Regions from separate parts of the Staphylococcus sp. SUC_1.2 genome, predicted to be linked through region 2. Evidence: riboswitches for the same ligand, from Rfam matches in the RefSeq annotation. Region 2 holds a riboswitch; each other region holds the start of a gene.

Region 1 (3,290 bases), on a different contig from region 2:
TAATCCAAAGAATAGAGCAACATCACCTTTTTCTCCAACATTGGCAGAACAATGCATACTCATAATATCTTGCATAGGTAATAAGTAGTTCATCACTGAAAAGATACCTTTTTTCATTTCTCCAGCGTATTCAGTACCACCAATTAAAATCACTTTATGTTTAAATGAAACAATAATAAATGTTTCAGAATGAGTACCGTCAACATCTGGATTGGCTTTAAAATGAGGGGCAGAAACGATAGTGAAATTTGGCTTAATATGACTTGCTTCCTCAATAGATTCAGGTCGGATAAACATGTTTTGTGCAAATAAATTATGCCATGCAAGCTCATTGATAATTTTTAATTTTAATTGTGAGTCTTTATCACTTCCGGCATAACCGTTAAAAACGTATAATTCATCTTTTTGATCTAAATAATCTAATACTTTGTTGTATAATTTTAAAAACACGTCTTCATCTATAGGTTGATTAATGTCTCCCCAATCAATATTGTCTCGATATGAAGGTTCGTTAACGATAAATTTATCTTTTGGTGAACGACCAGTATATTTACCTGTACTCATATTAATTGCGCCAAGTTCAGTAAGTTCACCTTCATTATTATTTAAAATCTTGTAATAAAGCTGAGTAGTAGAAAGTTGAAATAAAGTCGTTTCCTTCTCTAATAAGTGTTTGATTTTAGGTGTTTCACTGTATGTATCTATTGACATACAACATCCCTCCAAATATCTATTCATTTATATGTGTAAGCCCTTACATTAAAAAGTATAACATAATAATTTAATTATTCCATTGTAAATAAAAGAACATTTAAAAATCAAAATTGACAATTTTAAAGTATTTATGTAGTATAGGTCTTAACGGATTCTCTTATCCTGAGTGGTGGAGGGACATGGACCCAATGAAACCCAGCAACCTCTTTTTTTAAAAGAAAGGTGCCAAACCGTTTGCAGACGCAATATTTGTCTGAACGATAAGAGCGAATGGACGTTTAAGAGCCTTCTCTCTATCTAGATAGTTGAGAAGGCTCTTTTATTTTAAGCTCATTGTCAAAAGAGAATTTTCGTAAATATAGTTAAAAAAAGGAGCAAATCATGACTTATAATAAACGTTTATTTACATCAGAGTCAGTGACAGAAGGGCATCCAGATAAAATCGCCGATCAAGTATCTGATGCGATTTTAGATGAAATTTTAAAAGATGATCCTAATGCACGTGTCGCTTGTGAAACAACAGTAACAACAGGTATGGCTTTAATTTCTGGTGAAATTTCAACGTCTACATATGTAGATATTCCTAAAGTAGTACGAGAAACAATCAAAAATATTGGTTATACAAGAGCTAAATATGGTTACGATTATCAAACAATGGCTGTTTTAACAGCTATTGATGAACAATCACCTGATATTGCCCAAGGTGTAGATAAAGCACTTGAGTATCGCAATGATATATCTGAAGAAGAAATTGAAGCAACAGGTGCCGGAGACCAAGGATTAATGTTTGGTTATGCAACAAATGAAACCGAAACATATATGCCGCTTCCAATCTTTTTATCACATCAACTAGCGAAACGCTTATCAGATGTGCGTAAAGACGGTACCTTAGGTTATTTACGTCCAGATGGTAAAGTTCAAGTAACAGTAGAATACGATGAAAATGATAAACCTAAACGTATTGACACGATTGTGGTATCTTCTCAACATGCTGAAGACATTGAATTAGAACAAATCCAAAAAGATATTAAAGAGCATGTCATTTATCCGACTGTGCCTGAAGGTTTAATTGATGATGAAACTAAATTCTTTATTAATCCAACTGGTCGATTTGTTATTGGGGGTCCTCAAGGAGATGCTGGTTTAACTGGAAGAAAAATTATTGTAGATACATATGGTGGTTATGCTCGTCATGGAGGTGGCTGTTTCAGTGGTAAAGATCCTACAAAAGTAGATCGCTCTGCGGCATATGCAGCGAGATATGTTGCAAAAAATATTGTAGCAGCTGGATTAGCTGAGCAATGTGAAGTGCAATTAGCTTATGCAATTGGTGTAGCAGAACCTGTATCTATTGCTATTGATACATTTAAAACAGGTAAAGTTTCTGAAGGACAATTAGTTGAAGCGGTAAGAAAACATTTTGATTTAAGACCAGCAGGTATCATTAAAATGCTTGACTTAAAACATCCTATTTACAAACAAACAGCTGCATACGGACATTTTGGTCGTACTGATGTATTGTTACCATGGGAAAAATTAGATAAAGTGAATGTCCTAAAAGATGCCGTTCAAAAATAACATAGGATATATAGCAGTTAATTAGGTTAAACCTCGAAATTATCGTCTATTTCTATTATAATAGATAGATATTGACAGTTTAAAAGGAGCGTTATCTAATGAATTCATTTGGACCGGTTGAGATTGGTTTAATTGCAGCGATAATCATAGCGATTATATGTTTTATTCTATTTTTAGTTGCTTTGAAAAGTAAAAATAATATGAAACACAAAGCGAATGAAGAGTACAATCTCAAGGAGCAACAACTCAAATCTTCACATGAGGAAGCACTTGAAAAAGAACGTATTGAAAATAAAAAACAAGTAACGAAACAAAAAGAAGAATTTGAAGTTACAGTTAATGGAAAAGAACGTGAAATTGATGCTTTGAAATTATTTTCTAAAAATAAAAGTGAATACGTGACTGATTTGAGACTCATTGGTATTAGAGACCGTTTAGTTAAAGAAAAACGTATTAGACGTGAAGATATGCATATAATGGCTAATATTTTTTTACCAAGTAATGAGTTTAATAATATTCAACGTATTAGCCATCTTGTGCTTACTAGAACTGGTTTATATATCATTGATTCACAATTATTAAAAGGTCATGTTTATAATGGAATTAGTGGCGCACAATTTCAAGAATTACCAATGCTGAAGCAAGTATTTGATACACTTGATTTAAATACACAAGCGCCTCAAACGTTAGTTCTTGATCAACATGAAGATAATCATTCGAAACTATCATTTATTAATTATTCTGATCAACTTTCTGCAATTGAGAAGTTGGCTACAGATTTACAAACAGAATTAGGACTTAAATATACGCCAACATCAATTTTATATTTTAATCCTAAACATGATAAAGACGTAACGATTTCAAACTATGCACAAAGTTCAAGTGTTAAGGTTTTAGTTGGTCCTGAACAACTTGACGAATTCTTTAACAAATTTGTATTCCATGGACGTATTCAATATAATGTCGATGAATTACAAAATATTATGGATAAAATTGAA
Region 2 (3,290 bases):
GCCATATTTACCACCAGTCCATCCAGTGTTAACTAAGTATACATCAACATCATGTTTATCTATTAGTTCACCTAATAAATCTGCATATTTATTAGGATTAAGTGGTAAGAAAGGTGCACCAAAACAAGTTGAGAATGATGGTTCTGGTTCAGTAACGCCACGCTCAGTTCCAGCTAATTTAGAAGTGAAACCACTTAAGAAATGGTACATCGCTTGAGATTTAGTTAATTTAGCAATAGGTGGAAGTACACCAAATGCGTCAGCAGTTAAGAAAATTATTGTATTAGGATGTGCTGCTTTAGATGGTAATACAATATTATCAATGTGATGAATTGGATAGGCAGCACGTGTATTTTCAGTATATGAATTATCATCGAAATCAACAACACCACGCTCGTTAACCACAGTATTCTCTAATATAGTACCGTATTGAATCGCGTTATAAATTTGAGGTTCTTTTTCTTTAGAAAGGTTGATTGCTTTTGCGTAACAACCACCTTCAATATTGAAAATACCGTTTTTATTCCAACCGTGTTCATCATCACCAATCAATTTTCTATCAGGTGCTGCTGATAAAGTTGTTTTACCTGTACCTGATAATCCGAAGAATAAGGCTACGTCTCCTTTATCTCCAACATTCGCAGAACAATGCATACTCATAATATCTTGCATTGGAAGCAAATAGTTCATTACTGAGAAGATACCTTTTTTCATCTCACCAGCATACTCTGTACCACCAATTAAAATGGTTTTATGTTTGAATGAAATGATAACAAAAGTTTCAGATTTAGTTCCATCAACTTCAGGATCAGCTTTAAAGTGAGGTGCTGAAACAATTGTGAAGTTAGGTTTTATATTACTAGCTTCTTCTTTAGAATCTGGGCGGATAAACATGTTTTGAGCAAAAAGGTTGTGCCATGCAAGTTCATTGATAACTGTAAGTTTCAATTGTGTGTCTTTGTCACTACCTGCATAACCATTAAAAACGTAAAGTTCGTCTTTTTTATCAAGATAGTCTAAAACTTTAGAGTAGAGATTTAAGAAAGTTTCTTCATCGATAGGTTGGTTGATATCTCCCCAATGAATATTATCTTTATAAGAAGGTTCTGTAACAATGAATTTATCTTTAGGTGAACGTCCAGTGTATTTACCTGTGCTCGCATTGATAGCACCAAGTTCAGTTAATTCTCCTTCATTATTATCCATAATTTTGTAATAAAGTTGAGTTGTTGAAAGCTGAAAAAGAGAGCTTTCTTTTTCCAATAATTTTTTAATTTTAGGTGTTTCGCCGTATGTATCTACTGACATACCCAATCCCTCCAGCGTGTGTTATAGAAATTCAATATTGTAAGCCTTTACATGAAAATAGTATAACATAATGCCGTAATTATTCCACCTGGAAAAAACAAAAACCATTTAAAAACAAAATTGACATTAATAAATGAATTAGGTAGTATAGTTCTTAACGGATTCTCTTATCCTGAGTGGTGGAGGGACATGGACCCAATGAAACCCAGCAACCTCTTTTTTAAAAGAAAGGTGCCAAACCGTTTGCAGACATATATTCGTCTGAACGATAAGAGCGAATGGACGTTTAAGAGCCTTCTCTCTGTCTTGAATAGTGAAGAAGGCTCTTTTATTTTTGAGCTCACATTTAAAAGAGAATTTTCGTAAATATAGTTATAAAAGGAGCAAATCATGACTTACAATAAACGTTTATTTACTTCAGAATCAGTGACAGAAGGACATCCAGATAAGATTGCTGACCAAGTATCTGATGCCATTTTAGATGAAATCTTAAAAGATGACCCCAATGCACGTGTTGCTTGTGAAACTACTGTAACAACTGGAATGGCTCTAATTTCAGGTGAAATATCTACATCAACCTATGTAGATATCCCTAAAGTTGTAAGAGAAACAATTAAAGGTATTGGCTATACTCGTGCTAAATATGGCTATGATTACCAAACTATGGCAGTTTTAACTGCAATCGATGAGCAGTCACCTGATATTGCACAAGGTGTTGACAAAGCACTTGAATACAGAAATGATATTTCAGAAGAAGAGATTGAAGCTACTGGTGCCGGTGACCAAGGTTTAATGTTCGGATATGCTACAAATGAAACAGAAACATATATGCCTTTACCTATCTTTTTATCTCATCAATTAGCTAAACGTTTATCTGATGTACGTAAAGATGGAATTTTAAACTATTTAAGACCGGATGGTAAAGTTCAAGTAACAGTTGAATACGACGAATCAGATAAACCTAAGCGTATTGACACGATTGTAGTATCATCTCAACATGCGGATGACATTGAATTAGAACAAATTCAAAGTGACATTAAAGAACATGTCATATACCCAACAGTTCCTGAAGGATTAATTGATAATGAAACGAAATTCTTTATCAATCCTACTGGAAGATTTGTTATCGGTGGACCTCAAGGTGATGCTGGATTAACAGGACGTAAAATCATTGTTGATACTTATGGTGGTTATGCACGTCATGGAGGAGGTTGCTTTAGTGGTAAAGACCCAACTAAAGTAGACCGATCAGCAGCTTATGCGGCAAGATATGTAGCTAAAAATATTGTTGCTGCAGGACTAGCAGACCAATGTGAAGTACAACTTGCTTATGCTATTGGCGTGGCTGAACCAGTTTCAATTTCAATTGATACATTTAAAACGGGCAAAGTTTCTGAAGCTCAACTTGTTGAAGCTGTTAGAGCTAACTTTGATTTACGTCCAGCAGGTATCATTAAAATGTTAGATTTAAAGCATCCTATATACAAACAAACTGCTGCTTATGGTCACTTTGGTAGAACAGATGTATTGTTACCATGGGAGAAATTAGATAAAGTCAATGTATTAAAAGATGCTGTTCAAGCTTAATAAACGCTTTAAATAATATAAAGAAATTGTCGAAATTATAGATAGTTTCCATTATAATTAGATTTACTGATAGATTAAAGGAGCGTTGATTTAATGAATTCATTTGGACCAATCGAAATTGGTTTAATCGTAGCAATTGTAGTTGCAATTATCTGTTTAATATTATTCTTAGTTACACTTAAAAGTAAAAACAATATTAAACAGAAAACAAAAGAAGAATACGACTTAAAAGAAAAGCAAATGAAAGCGTCACATGACGAAGCCCTAGAGAAAGAACGCATACAAAATAAAAAGCAAGTTACTAAACAAAAAGAAGATTTTGATGCAACTGTAAGCGGTAAAGATCGTGAAATTGATGCATTGAAACTATTCTCAAAAAACAAAAGTGAATATGT
Region 3 (3,290 bases), on a different contig from region 2:
TGACATCGTTTTGGTTACGAGTGAAACCTGTTAAGTAAGCTAAGTTACCTAAACCACCTGCACCAATTACACCTGCAATTGCAGTAGAACCAACTAATGCGATTGCTGTTACAGTAATACCTGAAACTAGTGCTGGCATTGCCTCAGGTAGTAATACTTTTCGGACAACTGTCCAAGTACTAGCTCCCATTGACCAAGCCGCTTCGATAACACCTTTATCTATTTCTTTGAAGGCAATTTCTACTAATCTTGCATAGAATGGTGCTGCACCAATAACTAGAGCTGGTAAGGCACCAGTTGGACCACTTATTGTTCCAAGGATCACACTTGTAAATGGAATTAATAACAAGATTAAAATGATAAATGGAATCGCTCGGAATAAGTTAACAATAAATGAAACGATGCTATAAAAGACTCTAGCACCTTTAGAATTACTCTTAGCTGATAAGAATAATAATACTCCTAAAATCAATCCAAAAATAAATGCGAAAATAGTTGAAACTACAGTCATATATAATGTTTCATAAATGGCTTGCCATACTTCAGGCCATTGGACGTTAGGCATTGTAATCATCTCTTTAAAAATATCACCATAAGATTTATCCATGCTTAACCACCTCCACATTTACATGTTGCTGATGTAAATCTTCTTTAAATGTCTCAAACTCTGTTTCAGCAATATGTGGAATATGAACCACCAAGAACCCGACAGAACCACCACGGGTATTTTTTATGTTTGCTTCAAGAATATTTATATCAATGTTATGCGTTTTACTTATGTAAGATACAACTGGTTCAGTCGTATTACCACCATTGAAATTAAGTCTAACAATGTATGCATCTGAATCTAATGGTTCTAGATGTTTGATTGATTCTTCAAAATCATCATCCAAATCATCTTTCACAAATCGTCTTGTAACTTCATGTTGTGGATTTTCAAATACTTGCGTTACTTTACCTTGCTCAATTACACGTCCACTTTCCATAACGGCTACTTCATCACAAACACGTCTGATAACATGCATTTCATGAGTGATAATCACGATTGTAAGGTTTTCACGTTCTTTAATTTTTAGCAGTAGGTCTAAAATCTCATCTGTTGTTTGTGGATCTAATGCGCTTGTAGCTTCGTCACATAAGAGGACGTCAGGTTCATTAGCCAAAGCTCTTGCAATACCCACACGTTGTTTCTGCCCACCTGATAATTCTGATGGATAAGCATTTTCTCTGCCATTTAAACCAACAAGGTCAATTAATTCTTTCGCCCTTTCATTTGCTTTGGTTTTAGAATACCCTGCAATTTCTAAAGGGAACGTGATATTTCGAAGTACTGTTCGTGACCATAATAAATTAAAGTGTTGGAATACCATACTTACTTTTTGTCGTTTTCTTCTTAATTCTGCTTTTGAAAGTTTGTTAATATTATCGCCATCTATAATAATATCGCCAGAAGTAGGTTCTTCTAAATTATTGAACATTCTGATTAACGTACTTTTACCAGCACCAGAGAATCCGATAACTCCGAAAATAGAGCCCGTTTCTATATTTAAGTTAACGTTATCAACTGCTAGTACATCTTTATCTTTAGTGTGATAACGTTTTACAACTTGATTTAACTCAATCACGTTTAGTGCCTCCTTAAAAATCATTATGTAATTAAAAAATGCTTTCTCACTTTAGCAAAGTTGAGAAAGCATTGATTCATCTTTCTCTCATCTTCTAAAGTAATCAACTTTATGTGAATTGGCACCATTTCTATAACTAGACGGTTGCCGGGCTTCATAGGGCACATCCCTCCACCTCTCTTGATAAGAATTTTCGCACTATTTAATTAATTTATATCCTACCATTGCACTATAATTTCGTCAATAATTATTTTAACTTTTCTAACAAATAAGGAACAGATTGAAAAGCATAGATTCTATCTATTTCTATATCTTTATTCATTACTATTAGAACAGGAACTGACATAATTTTGTTACGCTCACTATATTTAGGATGGTAATTCAAATCGATTTTTTTAACGGGTAATTGTAGTATTTCATTCGCAATATCTAGCATTCGCTCTGACATTTTACAAGTACCACACATCGGTGTGTATCCAAAAATTAGATGTTTTTCTTTATTAAAATTCTCACAAATATCTTCTATTTCTACAGATTTACTCATGCATGATTACTAACCTTTCAGTCGTTAAATTAGGAATTAGACGTTTCTCTTTACGAACTGTAAAACCATGTTTACTCAATACATGCGCAAGATAATTCTTTGGGCATCTAGCTACCTCACAAAATGTTTTATCCACATAGATATGTTCACATTCGCTAAGATGACGTTTAAACCATTTTCTTATCTTTTCACCTTCGTCATCTGAGTCTGCTAGAACAAAGACTTGCTTTTCATATAATGTTTCAATCATGTCATCTAATTTATCAATACTCATTGTACCATGCGTACAAATAATATTTATAGGTTCAGCGATGACTTGTTGTACTCTCTTCTTATCAGATTTGCCTTCAACAATAATAACTTTATTTAAAATTGCCATGATAATCCACCTTCTAAGTCGATAATAAACAATCAGTTACTTTTTCACATAACGCTAATAGATTAAACATTATTTACGATTACTTAACATTTTATATCAACAAAGTATAAATTTTAAAATTTGTTGATTATTATTTACAAAAAATAGGCAAAATAAAAACTCCATGACCGCAATCAAGGAGTTTAAATTAATTATTCACCAATCATTTCTTTGTATTGATCAGCTGATAATAAATCATCTAATTGGCTTTCATCGCTAAGTTCAACTTTAACCATCCATGCTTTCTCATATGGTGATTCGTTAACAAACTCAGGACTATCTTCTAATTCTTCATTTGATTCAACAACTTTACCAGATACTGGCGCATATAATTCAGAAACAGTTTTAACTGATTCTACACTACCAAAAGTATCCCCTTCGTTGATTTCGTCATCAACTTCTGGTAATTCAACGAATACGATATCACCTAATTCACCTTGTGCGTATTCAGTAATACCAATTGTTACTGTGTTGCCTTCAACTTTTACCCATTCATGTTCTTTAGAATATTTTAATTCGCTCGGTACTGCCACGAGAATCCCCTCCTAAAATTAATTACAATTTAATGATGCCATACCGTAAGTTTTCATTCAACTATTAAAACAAAAAGTTACAATAATTTATATAATTAGAATTTGTAATTTTAAACTATAACCAAATTTCTTTGTATTGATCTTCTTTAAATCCTAATGTGATATTATCT

Evidence for each region. Region 2 has a riboswitch for S-adenosylmethionine ahead of metK (methionine adenosyltransferase). Riboswitches for the same ligand answer to the same signal wherever they lie in the genome.
Region 1: it holds a riboswitch for S-adenosylmethionine, as region 2 does, so the genes downstream of both, metK (methionine adenosyltransferase) here and metK (methionine adenosyltransferase) in region 2, are expected to answer to the same signal.
Region 3: it holds a riboswitch for S-adenosylmethionine, as region 2 does, so the genes downstream of both, NR218_RS11655 (methionine ABC transporter ATP-binding protein) here and metK (methionine adenosyltransferase) in region 2, are expected to answer to the same signal.

What each region holds. Positions count from the first base shown of each region.
Region 1 is NZ_JANJPM010000023.1:23,612-26,901, reverse strand. It holds gene pckA (phosphoenolpyruvate carboxykinase (ATP)) at 1-711, opposite strand, end outside; SAM riboswitch class I at 869-981, shown strand; gene metK (methionine adenosyltransferase) at 1,096-2,292, shown strand; gene NR218_RS08815 (NERD domain-containing protein) at 2,391-3,290, shown strand, end outside.
Region 2 is NZ_JANJPM010000022.1:7,091-10,380, reverse strand. It holds gene pckA (phosphoenolpyruvate carboxykinase (ATP)) at 1-1,308, opposite strand, end outside; SAM riboswitch class I at 1,473-1,583, shown strand; gene metK (methionine adenosyltransferase) at 1,699-2,895, shown strand; gene NR218_RS08470 (hypothetical protein) at 2,989-3,290, shown strand, end outside.
Region 3 is NZ_JANJPM010000045.1:1,518-4,807, forward strand. It holds gene NR218_RS11650 (methionine ABC transporter permease) at 1-607, opposite strand, end outside; gene NR218_RS11655 (methionine ABC transporter ATP-binding protein) at 600-1,625, opposite strand; SAM riboswitch class I at 1,710-1,815, opposite strand; gene NR218_RS11660 (thioredoxin family protein) at 1,873-2,169, opposite strand; gene NR218_RS11665 (toprim domain-containing protein) at 2,162-2,548, opposite strand; gene gcvH (glycine cleavage system protein GcvH) at 2,740-3,120, opposite strand; gene NR218_RS11675 (arsenate reductase family protein) at 3,236-3,290, opposite strand, start outside.